4 regions of the Streptomyces sp. NPDC058308 genome follow, and region 4 is predicted to be linked to each of the others. Evidence: riboswitches for the same ligand, from Rfam matches in the RefSeq annotation. Region 4 holds a riboswitch; each other region holds the start of a gene.
The links. A riboswitch is a leader RNA that binds a small molecule or an ion and turns the genes downstream of it on or off. The one in region 4 is predicted to bind cyclic di-AMP.
Positions count from the first base shown of each region.

Region 1: it holds a riboswitch for cyclic di-AMP, as region 4 does, so the genes downstream of both, ACFVYL_RS28070 (C40 family peptidase) here and ACFVYL_RS36805 (M23 family metallopeptidase) in region 4, are expected to answer to the same signal.
Region 2: it holds a riboswitch for cyclic di-AMP, as region 4 does, so the genes downstream of both, ACFVYL_RS26910 (NlpC/P60 family protein) here and ACFVYL_RS36805 (M23 family metallopeptidase) in region 4, are expected to answer to the same signal.
Region 3: it holds a riboswitch for cyclic di-AMP, as region 4 does, so the genes downstream of both, ACFVYL_RS20060 (transglycosylase family protein) here and ACFVYL_RS36805 (M23 family metallopeptidase) in region 4, are expected to answer to the same signal.

Region 1 is NZ_JBHVZA010000023.1:139,840-144,970, forward strand. It holds gene ACFVYL_RS28050 (8-amino-7-oxononanoate synthase) at 52-1,269, shown strand; gene ACFVYL_RS28055 (DUF397 domain-containing protein) at 1,304-1,447, opposite strand; gene ACFVYL_RS28060 (helix-turn-helix domain-containing protein) at 1,538-2,401, opposite strand; gene ACFVYL_RS28065 (ATP-binding protein) at 2,674-3,126, shown strand; gene ACFVYL_RS28070 (C40 family peptidase) at 3,186-3,659, opposite strand; cyclic di-AMP (ydaO/yuaA leader) riboswitch at 3,663-3,839, opposite strand; gene ACFVYL_RS28075 (hypothetical protein) at 4,197-4,505, opposite strand; gene ACFVYL_RS28080 (ATP-dependent Clp protease proteolytic subunit) at 4,513-5,131, opposite strand, start outside.
Region 2 is NZ_JBHVZA010000022.1:30,116-35,246, reverse strand. It holds gene pcrA (DNA helicase PcrA) at 1-2,179, opposite strand, end outside; cyclic di-AMP (ydaO/yuaA leader) riboswitch at 2,422-2,578, shown strand; gene ACFVYL_RS26910 (NlpC/P60 family protein) at 2,586-3,830, shown strand; gene ACFVYL_RS26905 (hypothetical protein) at 3,925-4,278, opposite strand; gene ACFVYL_RS26900 (NlpC/P60 family protein) at 4,625-5,131, shown strand, end outside.
Region 3 is NZ_JBHVZA010000014.1:19,624-24,754, forward strand. It holds gene ACFVYL_RS20050 (septum formation initiator family protein) at 1-10, opposite strand, end outside; gene eno (phosphopyruvate hydratase) at 145-1,431, opposite strand; gene ACFVYL_RS20060 (transglycosylase family protein) at 1,785-2,507, opposite strand; cyclic di-AMP (ydaO/yuaA leader) riboswitch at 2,511-2,713, opposite strand; gene ACFVYL_RS20065 (transglycosylase family protein) at 2,908-3,999, opposite strand; gene ACFVYL_RS20070 (cytochrome P450) at 4,139-5,131, opposite strand, start outside.
Region 4 is NZ_JBHVZA010000052.1:7,244-12,374, forward strand. It holds gene ACFVYL_RS36790 (GNAT family N-acetyltransferase) at 1-405, opposite strand, end outside; gene ACFVYL_RS36795 (HPr family phosphocarrier protein) at 558-839, shown strand; gene ACFVYL_RS36800 (GntR family transcriptional regulator) at 1,042-1,734, opposite strand; gene ACFVYL_RS36805 (M23 family metallopeptidase) at 1,945-2,748, opposite strand; cyclic di-AMP (ydaO/yuaA leader) riboswitch at 2,761-2,923, opposite strand; gene ACFVYL_RS36810 (M16 family metallopeptidase) at 3,120-4,505, opposite strand; gene ACFVYL_RS36815 (M16 family metallopeptidase) at 4,502-5,131, opposite strand, start outside.

The DNA.
Region 1 (5,131 bases), on a different contig from region 4:
GTAAGTATTGCCACACCCTGGCCGGGTGGCACGGCGGCTAAGGTCTGTGCAATGTCTACAAACAGGCACCCCGTGACGAGCGCGTCCACCGCGCCGAGCCACGCGCCGGGCGGCGCATCCGGCGCCGAGCCGGGCGCGGCGTTCGGCTGGCTCGACGAACAGGCGCGGCTGCGCGCCGACGCCGGCCTCGTGCGCATCCTGCGGCCGCGCCCCGCCGACGCGGGCGCCCTCCTCGATCTGGCGGGAAACGACTACCTCGGCCTGACCCGGCACCCGGAGGTCACCGAGGGCGCGGCCGCCGCGGCCCGGCGCTGGGGCGGCGGCGCCACCGGATCCCGGCTCGTCACGGGCTCCACGGAGCTGCACGCGGAACTGGAGCGAGAGCTCGCCGAATTCTGCGGCTTCGAGGCGGCGCTCGTCTTCTCCTCCGGCTACGCGGCGAACCTCGCCGCCGTCACCGCACTCGCCCCCGGCGATTCGCTGATCGTCTCCGACGCGGGCAACCACGCGTCCCTGATCGACGGCTGCCGCCTCGCCCGCGCGGCGACGCAGGTGGTGCCGCACGCCGATCCCGAAGCGGTACGCAAGACGCTCGGCGCCCACGACGGCCCCGCCGTCCTGGTGTCCGACTCGGTGTTCTCGGTCGACGGGGACATGGCGCCGCTGGCCGAACTGGCCGCCGCCTGCCGCGAGTCCGGGGCCGGGCTGATCATCGACGACGCCCACGGGCTCGGCGTGCTCGGCGACGGCGGCCGGGGCGCACCGTACGCCGCGGGGCTCGCGGGCGCGCCCGACACCGTGGTCACCCTCACCCTCTCCAAGTCCCTCGGCAGCCAGGGCGGCGCCGTCCTCGGCCCGGCCAGGGTCATCGAGCACCTGGTGAACGCGGCCCGCACCTTCATCTTCGACACCGGCCTCGCACCCGCCGCGGCCGGCGCCGCGCTCGCCGCCCTGCGCCTGCTGCGCCGTGAGCCCGAACGCGCGGCCCGTGCCCGTGAGGTCGCGGCCGAGCTGCACCGGCGCCTCACGGCCGAAGGCCTCTGTGCGGTACGGCCCGACGCCGCCGTCGTCTCGGTGCGCGCCCCCTCACCGGAGCAGGCCGTCCGGTGGGCGGCCGACTGCCGGGCCGATGGCCTGGCCGTGGGCTGTTTCCGTCCGCCGTCGGTGCCGGACGGCATCTCACGGCTGCGGCTGACCGCCCGCGCGGATCTCACCGACGAGCAGATCGCCGGTGCCGTACGGGTGATCAGCCGCCGCGCACCTCGATGAGCCGCTCCGGGTCCGCATGGGGCCCGGGCCGCGCTCAGCGCAGGCTGTCGACGAACGTCTCCCAGGGGCCGGGGGAGATGAGCAGGGCGGGACCTGCGATGTTCTTCGAGTCACGCACGGCCCGCAGGCCGGTCGGCTGACCCGGGTCGAGGGTGGCGGTCTCGACACAGTTGTTCATTCCGTTGCTGTAGCTGCTGCGCTGCCACCGCGCACCTTGAAGCGTTGTGCTGGAAGGTACGTACCGAGGCATTGCGGTCATGGTGCCTCCTTACGCGCCGTCGCCTAGTCCGGCGATGAATACCGTTGATTCCTCGGGTGAAAGCGCCTGTACCTGAAGGGAGTTGAAGGCCTCCGTGTACGCCTGGAGGTCTTCTTTCCGTTCGAGGTAGAGGCTACTCGTCAAATGGTCGAGAACAACCACATCCAGATCAGCAATGTCCGGAAATGAAAAGATAACGAAAGAACCGATCAGGCCTGCATGCTCACCGGCGGCGAACGGCAGTACCTGAAGCCGGACATGAGGCAGAAGTGACACCTCCCGCAAGCGCGCCAACTGCCCCGCGAGAACCTGCGCCCCGCCCACCGGCCGCCGCAGCACCGCCTCGTCCATGACCACGCTCAGCCGCACCGGCGGATCCGCGCGCAGCACGTCCTGGCGGGCCAGACGCACCTCCACGAGCGCGTCGACCTGCTTCTCCGGCAGCCCGCCGAGCGCCGCCCGGGTCACCGCACGCGCGTACTCGGGGGTCTGCAGCAGACCCGGGACCACGGTGGTTTCGAGCGTGCGCACCCAACGCGCCTGCGACTCCAGGCTGATGAAGTCCCGGTAGGTGGCGGGCAACAGGTCGCGATACGCCTTCCACCAGTGATGACGCCCCGCACCGGGATCGTCGGCCCCCGCGAACGCGATGAGCAGCTCGCTGCGCCGGGAGTCCCGCACCTCGTACGCCGCGAGCAGCCGCCGCACGTCGGAGGCCTTCACGCCGCTGCGGCCCGTCTCGATCCGGCTCACTTTCGACTGGTGCCAGCCGAGCCTGGCGGCAGCCTCACTGCTGGTGAGACCCGCCTCGTTGCGCAGGGTGCGCAGTTCGGCGCCGAGCTGGCGGCGACGCACCGCGGGGCCGTACTGCATGCCCGTCTCCTTCCGGCCGGAGCCGTCGGATCTTCCGGCGGCGAGGCGGGGCAGTAGGCGAGATTAGAGGAAGTGCGAGTCCCTCGCCCAAATACGCTCTGCCGTAGCAGAGTTCACCGCATCGAGCGACAGATATATGCACATCTCGGTGGATCGCCACGCGTGCCCGGCCAAGGAGTGGCAGTCTGGCGCGAAGCACCAGTCCGGGACGGTCCTTGAGTCATCCGCCGCGAGTCGGGGACCGGTCCCGGTGGGAAAGGGACAACGTCGCCATGGCAGATCACCAGGAAGCCTCCGTCACCCTGCCGAGCGATCCTGCCTCGGTCCCCGCCGCCCGGAAGTACGTCTTGCGTGTGCTCTCCGAATGGGGCCTGCCCGGCGACGCCGAGGTGACCGACACGATCCGGCTCATCGTCTCCGAACTCGCCACGAATGCCGTGCAGCACACCCTGGGGCAGTCGCCCACGTTCACCGTCGACATCGAACTGGACCGGGACGAGCAGCTGCGCATCGGCGTCACCGACAGCCACCCGCGCTATCCCAAACGGCTTCCCGCGGCCGTCCAGCAGGACAACGGCCGCGGCCTGGTCATCATCCGCTGGCTGACCGCCGAGTGCGGCGGCAAGCTCTCGGTCAGCCCCACCGACGAAGGAGGCAAGACCGTGTGGATCGCGCTGCCCTGGCGGGCCCCCGTCCAGCGCAGACACCGCGACGCCGCCCACTGACCCGGGTGACGGAGCGGGTCAGTCGGCGGCCGAGCGCCCGAGGGCGCCGCGTGGCGGGGTCAGCGCACCCTCCCGTACCAGACGCTCTTGGACCAGATCTTCTCCAGGCGCACCACGGTGCCCCTCTTGGGGGCGTGCCAGATGCGGTTGCCGCCCGCGTAGATCCCCACGTGGTACACGTTCCGCCCGGAGTGGAAGAACACCAGGTCGCCGCGGGTGCGCTGGGACCTGGAGACGTGCTTGGTCTTGTTGTACTGCGCGGCGGCGGTGCGGGGCAGCTTCTTGCCCGTTCGCTTGAACGAGTAGAGCGTCAGGCCCGAGCAGTCGAACCGGTGGGGTCCGACCGCCCCGTAGCCGTACGGGGAGCCCTTCTTGGACGCCGCGATCTTGAGCGCCTTGGTCCCATGGGTTGCTGCCTCGGCCTCCGACGTGAGCCCGGGGGCCACGACGGTGCCGCCTACGACGGCGAGCGTGAGGACCGATGCGGCACCGGTCCTGCTGAGCAGCGACGGAACATGATTCAGCGCGGTCATGCGCAACCCTTCGTCAGCCGCCTGTGAAAGATGACCTGTCGGGTTCGGGCAGGCGAAGATGCCCGGCCGCGTCGTGCTCTGCGGCTTCACCCCAAGGGCGTCGCCCGGACTTTCCGGACGGGCCCGTCGTACCTGGGTCCTCCACTCCTGCCGTTGCACAGATGTCGACCGGTCATCCGGGTGGCGGCAGGACTCGGCGTCCGCCCGGACCGCCCCACCGCTGTGGCAGGGGCTTGTCGTCGAAAGGGATCTTGACCCGACATGGGTCCGAAAACCGAGCCGAAACGGCTTTTTGTGAGGCTCCTCACGACTGACCTGTTCAGGTGGACACGGTCGAATTGGACCTCTCGGTGGGTGGTCTGACGACGGCTCGACCAGCAGCGGAATGTCAAATTCCAGACCTGCTGTACTCGCTGGACGCAAGTTCAGAACGTGCGGCGAAGGATGTTCGAATACGCCGTCCGTGGTAGCCCGACTGGTCCGTTTCGAAGCGGGCCGGGACGTTTCGGCGTCAGCGGGCGGCCGGTTGACGGGCGCTCAGCCGCCCGGCGGAGGCGGGAGGGCGATCCGTCCTGCACGCCGTTCACCGTCGAGGACGCGCAGGGCCCGGGCGAGCGTGGGCGCGTGCACCTCACTCTCGCCCCGCTGGTGCATGACGGCGAGTGCGTCCCGCAGGGCGGTCGCACGGCCGACCAGCGCCTGAGCGGCACGGAGGCCGCCGTAGGTGTGCTCGGCGCGGGCCGGGTTGATCCGGCCGAGGAGGTCGACGACCTCGAGATAGCGGTCGATCAACTCCGCCTCGGCGCGGGTCAGGGCGGGCAGGGGCGGAAGCTCCGGCGGCAGCATCGGCAGGTCACCTCGCGTCCCGCTCGGCGAGCGAGCTCTTGCGGTTCGCGATGATCCGGTCCACGAGCCCGTACTCCACGGCGGACCGGGCGTCGAAGATTTTGTCCCGCTCGATGTCCGCGCTGATCCGGCCCGGGGCCTGCCTCGTGTGCCGTACGAGCAGCTGCTCCAACAGCCGCCGGGTGCGCAGGATTTCGTCGGTCTGGATCGCGAGGTCGGTCGCCTGGCCGTGGATCGGTTCGGAGACCGCGGGCTGGTGGATCAGTACGCGGGCGCCCGGCAGAGCGAACCGTTTGCCGGGTGTGCCGGCGGCGAGCAGGACGGCGGCCTCCGCCGCGGCCTGCCCCAGGCAGGTCGTCTCCACGTCGCAACTGACGAACCGCATCGTGTCGTAGATGGCGGTCATCGCGCTGAACGAGCCGCCGGGGGAGTTGATGTACAGCGAGATGTCGCGGTCCGGCGCCTGGTACTCAAGGTGCATGAACTGCGCCATCACGTCGTTCGCCGAGGTGGCGTCGACGGGGGTGCCGAGAAAGATGATCCGCTCTTCCAGGAGCTTGGAGTACGGGTCCATGGTCCGCGTCCCCGAGCTGGTGCGTTCGGTGAACTCGGGCAGGACGTAGCGG
Region 2 (5,131 bases), on a different contig from region 4:
GCGGGTTGTACGACGGCTGGCCCCAGGCGCTGCGCATGGAGGACCGTGTCAGGTAGAGCCGTTCACGCGCGCGCGTGATGCCCACGTACGCGAGACGGCGCTCCTCCTCCAGCTCCTTGACCTGGCCGAGGGAGCGCATGTGCGGGAAGACGCCGTCCTCCATGCCGGTCAGGAACACCACCGGGAACTCAAGCCCCTTGGCGGTGTGGAGGGTCATCAAGGTGATGACTCCGGAGTCGTCGTCCTCGTCGGGGATCTGGTCGGAGTCGGCGACCAGGGCGACCCGCTCCAGGAAGTCGGAGAGCGTACCGGCCGGGGCACCGCCCTCGCCCTCGCCTTCGCCTTCCTCGCCGCCCGTGACACCCTCGGCCTGGCCGTCGCCCTGCGCCTGGCTGTTCTCCTGCTCGAACTCCAGGGCCACGGCGGCGAGTTCCTGAAGGTTCTCGATGCGCGTCTCGTCCTGGGGGTCGGTCGAGGCCTGCAGCTCGGCGAGGTAGCCGGTGCGTTCGAGCACGGCTTCCAGGACGACGGCCGGGCCCGCGCCGGACTCGACGACGGTCCGCAGCTCCTCCATGAGCGTGTTGAACCGCTTGACGGCGTTGGCCGACCGGGCCGCCATCCCGTAGGCCTCGTCGACGCGGCGCAGGGCCTGCGGGAAGGAGATCTTCTCGCGCTGCGAGAGCGCGTCGATCATCGCTTCCGCGCGGTCGCCGATGCCCCTCTTGGGGACGTTGAGAATGCGGCGCAGCGGGACGGCGTCCTCGGGGTTGGCGAGGACGCGCAGGTACGCGAGGACGTCGCGGACCTCCTTGCGCTCGTAGAAGCGGACGCCGCCGACGACCTTGTAGGGCAGGCCGACGCGGATGAAGATCTCTTCGAAGACACGGGACTGGGCGTTCGTCCGGTAGAAGATCGCCACGTCGCCGGCCTTGGCGTCGCCCGCGTCGGTGAGGCGGTCGATCTCGTCGGCGACGAACTGCGCCTCGTCGTGCTCGGTGTCCGCGACGTACCCGGTGATGCGCGCGCCCGCGCCCTGGTTGGTCCAGAGGTTCTTCGGGCGGCGGCTTTCGTTGCGCTCGATGACCGCGTTGGCGGCGGTCAGGATCGTCTGTGTGGAGCGGTAGTTCTGCTCCAGGAGGATCGTCGTCGCGTCGGTGTAGTCCTCCTCGAACTGGAGGATGTTACGGATCGTGGCGCCGCGGAACGCGTAGATCGACTGGTCCGCGTCACCCACCACACACAGCTCGGCGGGGTCGTCGTCCTCGCCTCCGGAGGGGCCGACCAGCTCGCGCACGAGTGCGTACTGGGCGTGGTTGGTGTCCTGGTACTCGTCGACCATGACGTGCCGGAAGCGGCGCCTGTAGTGCTCGGCTACGTCCGGGAAGGCACGAAGGAGGTGGACCGTCGTCATGATCAGGTCGTCGAAGTCCATCGCGTTCGCCTCGCGGAGGCGCGACTGGTACATGGCGTAGGCCTGGGCGAGGGTCTTCTCGAAACCGTCGGCGGCCTGACCTGCGAAGTCCTCCTCGTCGATCAGCTCGTTCTTCAGGTTCGAGATCTTGGCGCTGAAGGACTTCGGCGGGAACTTCTTCGGGTCGAGGTCCAGGTCACGGCAGACCAGGGCCATCAGACGCTTGGAGTCCGCGGCGTCGTAGATCGAGAAGGAGGACGTGAAGCCCAGCTTCTTGTACTCGCGGCGCAGGATGCGGACGCAGGCGCTGTGGAACGTCGACACCCACATCGCGTTCGCCCGCGGGCCCACGAGCTGCTCCACGCGCTCCTTCATCTCGCCCGCGGCCTTGTTCGTGAAGGTGATCGCGAGGATCTGGCCGGGGTGCACACCACGCTCGGCGAGCAGGTGCGCGATGCGGTGGGTCAGCACACGGGTCTTGCCGGAGCCGGCGCCGGCGACGATGAGCAGGGGGGATCCGGCGTGCACCACGGCCGCGCGCTGGTTCTCGTTCAGCCCGTCGAGGAGCGTCGCCGGGTCGATGACCGGGCGGGGGGCACCGTCGCGGTAGTGCGAGTCCCGGGTCATGGGCGCGTCGAACTTCCCGTCGAACAGGTCGTCCGGAATGGGCTCCGGAGCGCTGTCCTCGGGCGGCGGCGGGGGTGCTTCGTCCGTGGCCCGGGAGGGCTGCAGGTCCGCCAGGAAGCTGTCATCAAAGAGGCTGCTCATCGCCTCCCGAGTCTAGGCGGCCCCACTGACAACCCGCTGCGGGTTCCGGTCACCTCGTGCCTGCCCACGCCCTGCGCGTGGACGCTCACGCTCCGCATCCAGGTGGCATGGCCGCGTCGAGGCCGCGAAAAGTCACGAAAATGTATCGGGCATATCGAACATCAACCTTCACAGGGACCACACGAGTTGGCTAGCGTGCTCGGCGGGCCGCTCGTCCCCCCACCGGCGAACCCGCCGGGAACGGGTGGCCTCCGCCGAGTCCGACATGTTCGGAGCCGGGGACCCACCGAGAACTTGGGGTGAATCGGTCCCGTACGAAGTACGGGACCGTAGGGCAACCTTCCGGACCACCCGCCCGAACCCGACAGCTAACCCGGTAGGCGGTCTACGGAAGGAGTCGCCTCCCTTGGCGTCGCACCGCAAGCCGCGGACCCGGACAGCCGGAATTCGCACCTCCCCCGCCATCGGCATCACGACAGCGGCCCTCACCTCCGTCGCCCTCCTGTCGCAGAGCGCACAGGCAGCGCCCTCCGCTCCTACGAAGCCCAGCCTCGAAGAGGTCCAGAAGAAGGTCGACGAGCTCTACCAGCAGGCCGGTGTGGCCACGCAGAAGTACAACGCGGCCAAGGAGCGCACCGACAAGCAGCGCAAGAAGGTCGACCGCCTGCTCGACGACGTGGCCGAGCGCACCGACGAGCTGAACGAGGCGCGCAAGGAGCTCGGCTCGTTCGCCGCCGCGCAGTACCGCACCGGCGCCGTCTCCGAGACGGCCACGATGCTGCTCGCCGACGACCCGCAGGGCTACTTCGACCAGAACCACCTCGCGGGCCGGCTGACCACGCGCCAGAAGAAGGCGGTCGACGCCTACACGACGCAGCAGGCGTCGGCGACCAAGCAGCGCGCGAAGGCCGCGAAGAGCCTGGAGAACCTGAGCGATTCGCGGGACGACCTCAGGACGAGCAAGCAGACCGTCCAGAAGAAGCTGGGCGACGCGCGCGAGGTCCTTTCACAGCTGACGGCGCAGGAGAAGGCACGGCTCGCGGAGATCGAGCGGAAGAAGAAGCAGGAGGCCAGGCGCAAGGCCGAGAAGCTGGCCCGCGAGCAGGCCGCCGAGGCGGCGCGCACGCGCAAGGCGGAGGAGGCGGCCCAGCGGGAGAAGGAGCGGGAGCAGGGGCAGGGCTCCGGGTCCGGCTCCGGTTCTGATGCGGGGTCCGGCTCGGGCTCGGGTTCCGGCTCGGGCTCGGGCTCGGGCTCGGGCTCGGGCTCGGGCTCGGGCTCCGGGAGCACGGACGGCGGCTACGCCACCAAGGCTGCGAAGGTCATCGCCTTCGCGCAGGCCCAGATCGGCAAGCCGTACGTCTGGGGCGCCACCGGCCCTGACTCGTACGACTGCTCAGGGCTCACCCAGGACGCGTGGAAGGCCGCCGAGATCTCCCTGCCGCGCACCACGTGGGACCAGGTGAAGGTCGGCACGACCGTGAAGACCGCCGACGCCAAACCGGGTGACCTGGTGTTCTTCTACGACGACATCAGCCACGTGGGGATCTACATCGGCAACGGCAAGATGATCCACGCCCCGAAGCCGGGCGCGAACGTCCGCGTCGAGTCGATCTACTACATGCCGATCCACAGCGTGGTGCGCCCCGCGTAACCGTCGCACCCCATGCACCACAGCTCAGAAGCACACCTCATGAAAGTGGCCCTCCACGCGCGCGTGGAGGGCCACTTTCATGTGGGTGGGGTCATCAGGTCCACAGCACCGCGATGAAGATGTTCGCGACGGTCAGCAGGCCGACCGCGCCGAACAGACCCTTGTCGACCTTCTTCTCGTCCCGCTTCACATAGACCAGCGCGAGAATCACGATCAGCAGGGCCAGCTTGATGCCGATCTTGAGGTTGTTGACCGTGTTGTCGTCCGCCTGGTTGAGGCCCACCAGGACCACACCCGTGACGAGCATGGTCAGCGAGCCGTGCAGCATCGCGGGATTGAAACGGGCCGTGCCCTGGCCCATCTGCTTCATCTGGGTCAGGAAACCGCCCAGGAGCGAGCCGATGCCGATGATGTGGAGGCCGACGAAGAGATGGATGAGTAGGTCCATGAGGCCGGAGCCTAGCCGGGGTGCCCACCCCTCCCGGCCACCGCCCCCTTACCACCACGCCCCGCCAGGCACATCGCAATCGAGCCATCGGTCACGGCTGTACGCGAAGCAGCCGCCACCCCGTGATCGACACGGTCGGAGCCGGTCGTCGGGACGCCCACTTCCGCCAGTTGCGCACAATCCGTCACCAACCCGTGACGGCCAGGTTTAGCGTCCTCCACCAGGTGACCGGCTCCCCAACGCCGCCCGATCCGGGGCGGCCGTCGGACACCACCACCGAAAGACCCGGCGGCGGCCTGTTCCCCCTGTGCGGGCCGCCGCCGGACACCTTAAGGAGCCCCTCTTCGTGGCAGCGCACCGCAAGCCCAGACAGCGCTCGCTCAGCGGCAGCACGGTCCGTACGGCCGCCACCCTCGCCCTCGCGGGAGCCGCGTCCACGACCGCCTTCGACGGCACGGGACACGCCGACCCACAGCTCGGTCCCGCCGAGGTGAAGTCCAGGGTCGACGCGCTCTACCGCGAGGCGGAGACGGCCACCGAGAAGTACAACGGCGCGAAGGAGAAGACCGAGAAGGCCGAAAAATCACTCGGCGAGCTGCGCGACGAGGCCGCCCGCAAGACGGAGAAGCTCAACTCCGCCCGCGACAGCCTGGGTTCGTACGCCGCCGCGCAGTACCGCGCGGGCGGCATCGACCCCTCTTTACAACTCATGCTCTCCTCCGACCCCGGGCAGTTCCTGGACCGCGCGGAGCGCGCCGACCGGGCCGGCGGCCGTCAGTCCGTGGCCCTGCGCGACGTGCGCGCGCAGCTCCGGGAGATGGACCAGCTGCGGGGCGCGGCCGCCGACCGCCTG
Region 3 (5,131 bases), on a different contig from region 4:
CCTTGGCCATGGTTCCGCCTCCCCAGCGCAGCGCCTGCACGTACGTACGTCCCCGCACACGGTACGGGACCGGGTGCGGGGACGTAGGTAACCACGTGGCGGCGAGAGCTACTGGGCAGTGCTCCGGCCGCTGCGCCGGTTCTGCTACTCCGCGGAGCGGAAGCGCGGGAACGCGCTGCGGCCGGCGTAGACCGCGGCGTCGTCGAGGATCTCCTCGATGCGAAGCAGCTGGTTGTACTTGGCGACGCGCTCGGAGCGGGCCGGGGCGCCGGTCTTGATCTGGCCGCAGTTGGTGGCGACGGCCAGGTCGGCGATGGTGACGTCCTCGGTCTCGCCGGAGCGGTGCGACATCATGCACTTGAAGCCGCTGCGCTGGGCCATCTCGACGGCGTCCAGGGTCTCGGTCAGCGAACCGATCTGGTTGACCTTGACGAGCAGGGCGTTGGCCGAGTTCTCCTCGATGCCGCGGGCCAGGCGCTCGGGGTTGGTGACGAACAGGTCGTCGCCGACGAGCTGCACCTTGTCGCCGAGCTTCTCGGTGATGGTGTTCCAGCCGGCCCAGTCGTCCTCGAACAGCGGGTCCTCGATGGAGACCAGCGGGTACGAGGCGACGAGCTCCGCGTAGTACTCGGTCATCTCGGCGGCCGAGCGGGACTTGCCCTCGAACTCGTAGGAGCCGTCCTTGTAGAACTCGGACGCGGCGACGTCGAGGGCGAGCGCGACCTGCTCACCGGGGACGTAACCGGCCTGCTTGATGGCCTCCAGGATGAGGTCGAGCGCGGCCCGGTTGGAGTCCAGGTTCGGGGCGAAGCCGCCCTCGTCGCCGAGGCCGGTGGAGAGGCCCTTCTCCTTCAGCACCTTCTTGAGGGTGTGGTAGACCTCGGTGCCCCAGCGCAGGGCCTCGGAGAAGGACTCCGCGCCGATCGGGGCGATCATGAATTCCTGGATGTCGACGTTCGAGTCGGCGTGCGACCCGCCGTTCAGGATGTTCATCATCGGGACGGGCAGCAGGTGCGCGTTCGGGCCGCCGAGGTAGCGGAACAGCGGCAGGTCGCTGGCCTCGGAGGCGGCGTGCGCGACGGCGAGCGAGACGCCGAGGATGGCGTTGGCGCCGAGCGAGCCCTTGTTGTCGGTGGCGTCCAGGTCGAACATGGCCTGGTCGATCAGGCGCTGCTCGGTGGCGTCGTAGCCGACGAGCTCCGGGCCGATCTGCTCGATGACGGCGAGGACGGCCTTCTCGACACCCTTGCCCTGGTAACGGTTGGGGTCACCGTCACGGAGTTCGATGGCCTCGAAGGCACCGGTGGAGGCACCGGACGGAACGGCGGCACGACCGGTGCTGCCGTCGTCGAGGCCGACCTCGACCTCGACCGTGGGGTTGCCTCGGGAGTCCAGGATTTCCCGGGCTACGACGACGTCGATGGACGGCACGAGCATCTCCTTCTGGGAGTGTGACGCGAATACGCGAGGGAACAGACCGTTTCGGCCCTGCGTCTCCTGAGCCTAACCGGCTCCGGGGCTTCAGCCAGCCGACCGCCCGTCCCGTGGGACGGAGAAGCGGCCAAATCCCCCGGAAACAGGACGATGGGCCGCGTTTCTACTCGCTCGTAGCGAACAAGCCGGGCGGCCGGGCAGGCCAGGACCGCGGCATTCCGGCGGCGGACACGGGGGCGGACATGGCCCCGCCCCGGTGCGTACGGGGGATACGCGCACCGGGGCGGGGAGCCCGTGGGGACGGGGGCGGCCGTGCGTCCGCCGAGGCACGGCCGGGTGGAGCCGGGGCTTTAGCTGAGGTGCAGCTGCTGGCCCGGGTAGATCATGTCGGCGTTGTCGATGATGTCGCCGTTGAGCTTGTAGACCTTGTGCCAGCCGCCCTTGACGTGCTTCGCCTCGGCGATCTTGGACAGGGTGTCGCCCGTCTTGACCTTGTACTCGCCGTCGCCCTTCTTGACCGTCTTGCCGGTCGGGGTCTCGACGGTCTTCTTGCTCTCGGTCTGCGGCGCGGGCTGCGGCTTCGGAGCGGCCTGCTGCTGCTTCGGAGCGGCCTGCGGCTGCGTCTGCTGCGGCTTGGACTCCTGCTGCTGCGGGGCCTGCTGCGGGGCCTGCTGCTGCGAGCCGCCGCCGCTGTGGTTCGAGGCGCCCGAGAGGCCGACGCCACAGCTCGGCCAGGCACCCTTGCCCTGACCCGCGAGGACCTTCTCGCCGATCTCGATCTGCTGGGCCTTGGACGCCTTGTCGGCGGAGGGCGCGTACTTCGTGCCGCCGTACGCGGCCCAGGTGGACGGCGAGAACTGCAGACCGCCCTGGTAGCCGTTGCCGGTGTTGATCGACCAGTTGCCGCCCGCCTCGCACTGGGCGACGGCGTCCCACTCCTGGTCGGTGGCGGCGGAGGCCGAACCGGCGGCCATCAGCGGGGCGGCGACCGCGACACCGGTGACGCCGGCGAGCGTGGCGACCCGGGTGGCCTTGGACGGACGACGGTGCTTGCCCTTGCTGGAAAACAGCATGAGTGATCCCCTCACCGACGCCTGCGAGGTGAGCTGTCGGGTTCGGGCCGATGTGGTTGCCCGGCCGCGCTCCTCAGAGCGCGGCTTCACCCCTAGCCGTTCCCGTCCGTCTCGCGGCGCACAGCCTTCTCGCTGTGCGTCCCCTCAACGGACGGACCCGGCACAAACCTTGGGTCCCCCGCTCCTGCCTACGGCGCTCGAAGCGACGACTGTTCCCGTCCGGCCGTTGGCAGGATTCGGCGTACCGACCGGCGGGGCCCACCAGTGGCGAGCGGTGACGACGGTAATCACGTCTTCCACACAATTTCAAAGACGATCAGGGCTTCTGAGACTCATGTCTCACTCGCGCCAAAGCGGACATACGGCGTGAAGGCCCCGCCCGACTCTTCGTCAACTACCGTTACTTTTCGCCCAGATCGAGGCTCTGACCGGGGAGGATGAGGTCCGGGTCGTCGCCGACGGTCTTCTTGTTCTCGGTGTAGAGCTCGTGCCAGCCGCCCTCGACGTCGAGGTCGTCCGCGATGACCGAGAGACTGTCCCCGGAGCGCACCGTGTACGTCCCGTCGGCGACCGCGCCGGTGCGCTCCTCGCCGCGCGAGGCGTGCCGTCCGGGACGCCCTCCCGCACTCTCGTCCTCGTCCGCGCGGTCGCCTCGGTGGCGCCCCGCGGAGGAGCCCGATCCCTCGGAGGGTGCGGTCGCGTCCTCGGCGTCGGGCGAAGTGCCGTCCTTCTCCCCGGACTTGCCGGAGCCGGACGCGCCGTCGGCGTCACCCGCCCCGCCCTTGTGACCCTTGTCGCCCTTTTCACCCGACTCGTCGTGATTCTTGTCTCGCGCGTCGCCCGGGTCGCCGGAGGGCTTCTCCGGGTCCGCGGACGGGTCGTCGGAGGGATCGGCGGACGGATCGGCCGAGTTGGACGGGTCGGCGGACGGCTCGCCCTTCTCCGCGCCCTTGGAGTCGCCGGAGTCATCGGCGCTGCCGGAGTCCTTGGAGCCCTTGGAGTCCTTGGAGCCCTCGGGTTCGTCGTCGCCGGTCGAGCCCGACGGGTCGGACGGGGCGGACGGGTCGGACGGCTCCCCGGTGACGGGCGCGCCCGGGTCCACGTCGGCCGCGGCGCCGCCGTCGGTGAGCCCGGCGATCGGCGCGCAGCTCGGCCAGGCGGCGGTGCCCCGGTCGCCGAGGACCTTCTCGGCGACGGAGATCTGCTGGGACTTGGAGGCCTGGTCGGCGCTGGGCGCGTAGTCGAGGCCGCCGTGGCTCTCCCAGGTGTCCTGGGAGAGCTGGAGCCCTCCGTAATAACCGTTGCCGGGGTTCGCGCTCCACGCGCCGCCGCTCTCGCACTGGGCGAGCTTGTCCCACGTGTCGGTGGAGGCGGCGCTCGCGCTGGTGGCGGCGAGCAGTGGGATGGCGATGGCTGATCCGGTGACGCCTGCCGCGACGATGAGAGCCGGGGCCTGGCGGGGGCGTCGGTGACGACCTTGACCGGAGAGCATGCGGTTGCCTTTCAGGAGACTGCAGCGACGGCTGGGGCGCCCGGGGGCGCCCAAGTCGTCGTGAACGTAGCCGCAGTCGAACGCTTGTCACAAGTCGATGCAGCGGAGATCACGTGAACATCACAGTCGTGACGGCCCGTCAGCCCCCGGCCGGTGGCTGTGCGTTTGTGAACTTCACCGGCAGCGTCCGCAGTCCCCGCATGATCAGCCCGCCACGCCACCGCAAATCGGCCGGATCCGACGCGAGTTCCAGGTCGGGGAGGCGTCTGAGCAGCGTCGAGAGGGCGGTCTGCCCCTCCAGCCGGGCGAGCGGAGCACCGAGGCAGTAGTGGATTCCGTGCCCGTATCCGAGGTGCTGGTTGTCGCGGCGGGAAAGGTCCAGGGTGTCGGGCCGGTCGAAGCGGGCCGGATCGCGGTCGGCGGCGGCGAGCACGACGAGGACGGGGTCGCCCGCGGCGATGTCCTGCCCGCCGACGCGGACCGCCTCCGTCGCGAACCGCCAGGTGGCGAGCTCGACGGGCCCGTCGAAGCGCAGGAGTTCCTCGACGCCGGTCGCCAGGAGCCCGGTGTCGCCATCGGCCAGCGCCCGCTGCAGCCGCTCGCGCTGTTCGGGGTGGGTGAGCAGCGCGTACAGGCCGTTGCCGATGAGATTGACGGTGGTCTCGAAGCCTGCGAAGAGCAGGATGAAGGCCATGGCCGCCGCCTCGTTCTCGGTGAGGTGCTCGCCGTGGTCGGAGGCCTTGATGAGCCCGGAGATGAGGTCCTCGCCCGGGTCGAGGCGCTTCCTGTGGATGAGCTCGGCGAGATAGCCGCGCATCTTCTTCACCGACCGGGCCACACCGCCCCTGGGCCCGCCCCCGTGGCGGATCATCATGCCCGCCCAGTCCCGGAAGTCGTCCTGGTCCTCGCGGGGGACGCCGAGCAGGTCGCAGATGGCGTAGATGGGGAGGGGGAAGGCGAACTCGTGGATGAGGTCGGCCTCGCCCTCCGCCACGCCGTGCTTGTCGAGAAGCGCGTCGATGAGGGAGTCCGTCAGCTCCTGCACGCGCGGCGCGAATTCGGCCACCCGGCGCGGCGTGAACGCCTTCGCGACGAGCCGGCGCAGGCGGGTGTGGTCCGGCGGGTCGATGTT
Region 4 (5,131 bases):
CAGAAGGGTGGAGGCGACGCCGCGGCCCTGGTGGGCGTCCTGGACGAGAAAGGCGACCTCGGCCTCGTCCGCCGGGGCGCTGGCGGCCATGCCGCGCTCGTCGATGCGGTCGAAGCGCACGGTGGCGATGAACTCGCCGCCCACCGTGGCCGCCAGCCCCACCCGGTCCACTTGGTCGTGGTGGGTGAAACGGTGCACGTCCTTGGCGGACAGGCGCGGGTAGGGCGCGAAGAAGCGGTAGTACTTCGACTCGTCCGACACCTGTTCGTAGAAGCTGACCAGGCGGTCCGCGTCCTCGGCCGTGATCGGCCTGATCCGGGCGGTACCTCCGTCGCGCAGCACCACATCGGCTTCCCAGTGGGCGGGGTAGTCGTGCCGATCCTGCCGATCCGACGCGGTCTGCATGGGGCCAGGGTACGGGTCGCGCGGCCGCCGGGGCCGGGGCAGGCTAGGACAGGTCGAGGGCGAGCGGGGCGGACACCTGTCCGACGGAGCACTCGTGACGGCATGAGACACTGGTCTAGACAAGTGTGAGACACCTGGAAGGGCAGCAACACATGGCTGAGCGCCGCGTCAACGTCGGCTGGGCCGAGGGCCTTCACGCCCGACCCGCCTCCATCTTCGTCCGCGCGGCCACGGCCGCCGGCGTCCCCGTGACGATCGCCAAGGCCGACGGCAACCCGGTCAACGCCGCCTCGATGCTCGCGGTGCTCGGTCTGGGCGCCCAGGGCGGCGAGGAGATCGTGCTCGCCTCCGACGCCGAGGGCGCGGACGCCGCCCTCGACCGTCTGGCGAAGCTGGTCTCGGAGGGGCTCGAGGAGCTTCCGGAGACGGTCTAGGACACATTCGTGGAAAACGGCGATGGGGTCACCCGGAATTCCGGGTGACCCCATCGCCGTTTGCGTGGACGACTCCGCCGACTCCGCTGATTTCGCGCTGACGCCTCGCCGAAGTTCTCGCGCAAAAAATTGAGGGAGCACACGGCAAACGCTCAACAAATAAGGGACAAGAAATGTCTCTCCTTTGTATACGGCGCCTCCGTTAATTCTGGAGGCTGACCGTGTTTACGGCATGTTGCGAATCCCTCACCCGGCCGCGACCGGGCCGCCCGGCATGGCGCGGCCGGTACGCGGCCGTCGCGCGCGCGGCGTGCGCGGCGGTGAGCGCCCTGGCCCGCTCCGCGTCCCGGCGGGCCACCGCGTCGACGATCGCCGCGTGCTCGGCCCAGGAGTCGGCCGGCGCCGCCGGGCTGTCGACGACGTACATCCAGGCGGCCTTGTGCCGCAGTTGGATGAGCAGGGCGCTGAGGCCCGGGTTGCCGGACGCCTGGGCGAGCGTCTCGTGGAACCAGCCACCCAGGGGCCGCAGATCCTCCCCCCGGCCGTTCCTGGCGCGTTCCTGGCCCAGCCTGACCAGTCCGCGCAGGACCTTGAGGTGCGCGTCCGTGCGGCGCTGCGCGGCGCGTGCCGCGGCGAGCGGTTCGAGGAGCGTCCGCACCTCCAGGAGATCCGCGGCCTCCTGCTCCGTGGGCTCGGCCACGCACGCGCCCGCGTGCCTGCGGGTGACGACGAACCCCTCGGCCTCCAGGGTGCGCAGGGCCTCGCGCACGGGGACGCGGGAGACGCCGTACCGGCGCGCGAGGACTTCCTCGGCGAGCCGACTGCCCCTTTCGTGCACGCCGGCGACGATGTCGTCCCGTATGGCCGTGCATACCGAATGGGCGGGAACACGCATGACCCGGACCTCCGCCTTCATCCCCGCACAATCGCGGTCGACCGACGCTCGTCCGGTGACTCTATTGCAGAGAGCCGCAATTTCCGACGGCGGGCCGGAATCCATGGATATCTTTTGGCCAATTGCGGCGGGTGCGAGCGGCGGCAATGCCGAAAGCCCCGGCTCGCCAGGAGCCGGGGCTTTCGGTGGAGTGCTGCGGGGCCGCGTGCGTCAGACGTTGACGCCGTGCGAGCGGAGGTATGCGATCGGGTCGATGTCCGAGCCGTACTCCTCGCCGGTGCGGGCCTCGAAGTGGAGGTGCGGGCCGCTGGAGTTGCCGGTGGAGCCGGAGAGGCCGATCTGCTGGCCCGGGGTGACCGTCTGGCCGACGGTGACGCCGAGGGACGACATGTGGCCGTACTGGGTGTACGTGCCGTCGTTCATCTTGATGACCACGTTGTTGCCGTACGCCCCTCCCCAGCCGGCCTCGACGACGGTGCCGGAGCCGACCGCGTGGACGGAGGTGCCGGACGCGGCGTGGAAGTCGATGCCGGTGTGGCTGCCGGAGGACCACATGGCGCCGCCGGTCTGGTAGCCCGTGGAGACGTAGGAGCCATCGACCGGGGCCACGTAGGTGTTCAGGCGCTTGCGCTCGGCCTCGCGGGCGGCGCGCTCCTTGGCCTCGCGCTCCTTCTTGGCCTTCGCCTTCGCCTCGGCCTCGGCCTTGCGCTTCTCCTCCGCGGCCTTCTTCTTGGCGGCCTCTTCGGCCTTCTTCGCGGCAGCAGCGTCGTCGGCGGCCTGGCGCTGGGCGGCGGCCTGCTCGCCGATGTTCTCGGCGAGCGAGTCGCCGACGGATATCGCCTGGGTGAGGCCGGTGTGTTCGACGGCCGCTTCGTCGGCGGCGGCGAGCGCCGGAGCCGCGAGGCCTCCGATGACACCGGTGGTGGTGAGCGCCGCGACACCCGCGACGTTCGCGGTGGTCCGCGTGAGGCGGCTCGGACGACGGTGCTTCCCGGTGGCACGGGTGAACGCCATGTGGCGGGTGATCCTTTCCTTCCCTCTCGCCTACCGGGTTAGCTGACGGGTTCGGAGCAGGAAGGTCTCCTACGGGCTCCTCGCCTCACGGCAAGGTGCCCGATTCACCCCAGGGGACGTGTGGGTCCCCGGCTCCCCTGGCTCGCACCGTACGGGGACTCGGCGATGACTGTCCGGTGCCGCGGGTGCGGCGTACTGCGCGACGAACAGCCGGACCGACGCTAAACGGGGCCTCTTTCGTTCGACAAACAGAACGCGGCTTTTGTAGCGCACGCCACAGAGCAGACAGGCAACCTCCATAGCAATTCGGACATATGAGGACCCCAGCGGCCGAAGTGGCCACTGGGGTCCTCTTATGTCCTGACTGTCACTCAGCCCGTGACCACGCTCACGTCACCGATCCCGAGCGCCCTGACGGGCTCCTCGATCTGCGCGGCGTCCCCGACGAGGACCGTCACCAGGCGGTCCTCCGGGAAGGCGTTCACGACGGCGGCAGTGGCCTCCACGGTGCCGGTGGCGGCCAGCCGCCGGTACAGCTGCGCCTGGAAGTCGTCCGGCAGGTTCTGCTCGACCTGGTCGGCGAGGGTGGCTGCTACGGAGGCGGCCATCTCGTACTTGAGCGGGGCCACGCCCACCAGGTTCTGCACGGCCACATCGCGCTCGGCGTCGGTCAGGCCCTCGGCGGCGAGGGTGCGCAGGACCTTCCAGAGGTCGCCGAGTGCCGGGCCGGTGGACTCGGTGTCCACGGAGCCGCTGATGGCGAGCATCGCGGCGCCCGTGCCGTCCGGCGCCGAGCGAAGCACCTGGCTGAACGCCCGCACTCCGTAGGTGTATCCCTTCTCCTCCCGCAGGACGCGGTCGAGGCGGGAGGTGAGGGTGCCGCCCAGGCAGTACGTGCCGAGGACCTGGGCCGGCCAGACGCGGTCGTGCCGGTCGGCGCCCACGCGGCCGATCAGCAGCTGCGTCTGGACCGCTCCGGGGCGGTCCACGATGACGACGCGGCCGCGGTCGTCGGCGGTCACCTGCGGCACCGGGCGCGGTTCGCCCGCGGAGCCGGTCCAGGCGCCGACGGTGTCCGCGAGGACGGCGTCCAGGTCGGTGCCGGTCAGGTCGCCGACGACGACGAGGGTGGCCGTGGCGGGCCGGACGTGCTTCTCGTAGAAGGCGCGCACCGCCGCCGAGTCGATGGCCGTGACCGTCGCCTCGGTGCCCTGGCGCGGCCGGGACATGCGCGAGGTGGCCGGGAAGAGCTGCCTGGAGAGCTCCTTGGCGGCGCGGCGCGCCGGGTTGGCGGCCTCGTGCGGGATCTCGTCCAGGCGGTTGCGTACGAGCCGTTCGACCTCGCTGTCCGCGAAGGCGGGGGCCCGCAGGGCGTCGGCGAGCAGGCCGAGCGCCTTGGGGAGCCGGGAGACCGGGACCTCCAGGGAGACCCGCACGCCCGGGTGGTCGGCGTGCGCGTCGAGCGTCGCGCCGCAGCGGTCGAGCTCGGCGGCGAACTCCTCGGCGGAGTGCTTGTCGGTGCCCTCGTTGAAGGCCCGCGCCATGATCGTGGCGACGCCGTCGAGGCCCTCGGGCTCGGCGTCCAGCGGCGCTTCGAGGTGGATCTCGACGGCGACGACCTGCTGGCCCGGGCGGTGGCACCGCAGCACGGTGAGGCCGTTGGGCAGCGTGCCGCGCTCGGGCGCCGGGAAGGCCCAGGGCTTGGCCGTGCCGGCCTGGGGCTGTGGATGGAACTGCATCGTCGCGGCCTCGGTCACTTCGCCGCCTCCTCTTCCTCGGCGTCCACGGCGTCCACGGCGTCCACGACGCCTGCTTCGCCCTCGTCGGCGACGGTCACGGGTTCGTACACGAGCACCGCGCGGTTGTCGGGGCGCAGGCGGGCCTTGGCGGCCTCCTGGACCTCCGCGGCGCTGACGTCGAGGACGCGCTGCACGGCGGTGAGGGCGAGCTGCGGGTCACCGAACAGGACGGCGTACCGGCACAGTTCGTCGGCGCGGCCCGCGACCGTGCCGAGCCGGTCGAGCCACTCTCGCTCCAGCTGGGCCTGGGCGCGCTCCATCTCCTCCGGAGTGGGGCCCTCCGCGGCGAAGCGGGCGAGCTCCTCGTCGACGGCGGCCTCAATGACGGGCACCTCGACGTCGCCCGACGTCTTCACGTCCAGCCAGCCGAGCGAGGGCGCCCCGGCCAGGCGCAGCAGGCCGAACCCGGCGGCGACCGCGGTGCGGTCACGGCGCACGAGGCGGTTGTAGAGCCGGGAGGACTCGCCACTGCCGAGGACGGTGAGGGCGATGTCGGCCGCGTCGCACGCGCGCGTGCCGTCCTCCGGGAGGCGGTAGGCGGCCATCAGGGCGCGGGCCGGCACGTCCTCCTCGACGACCTCACG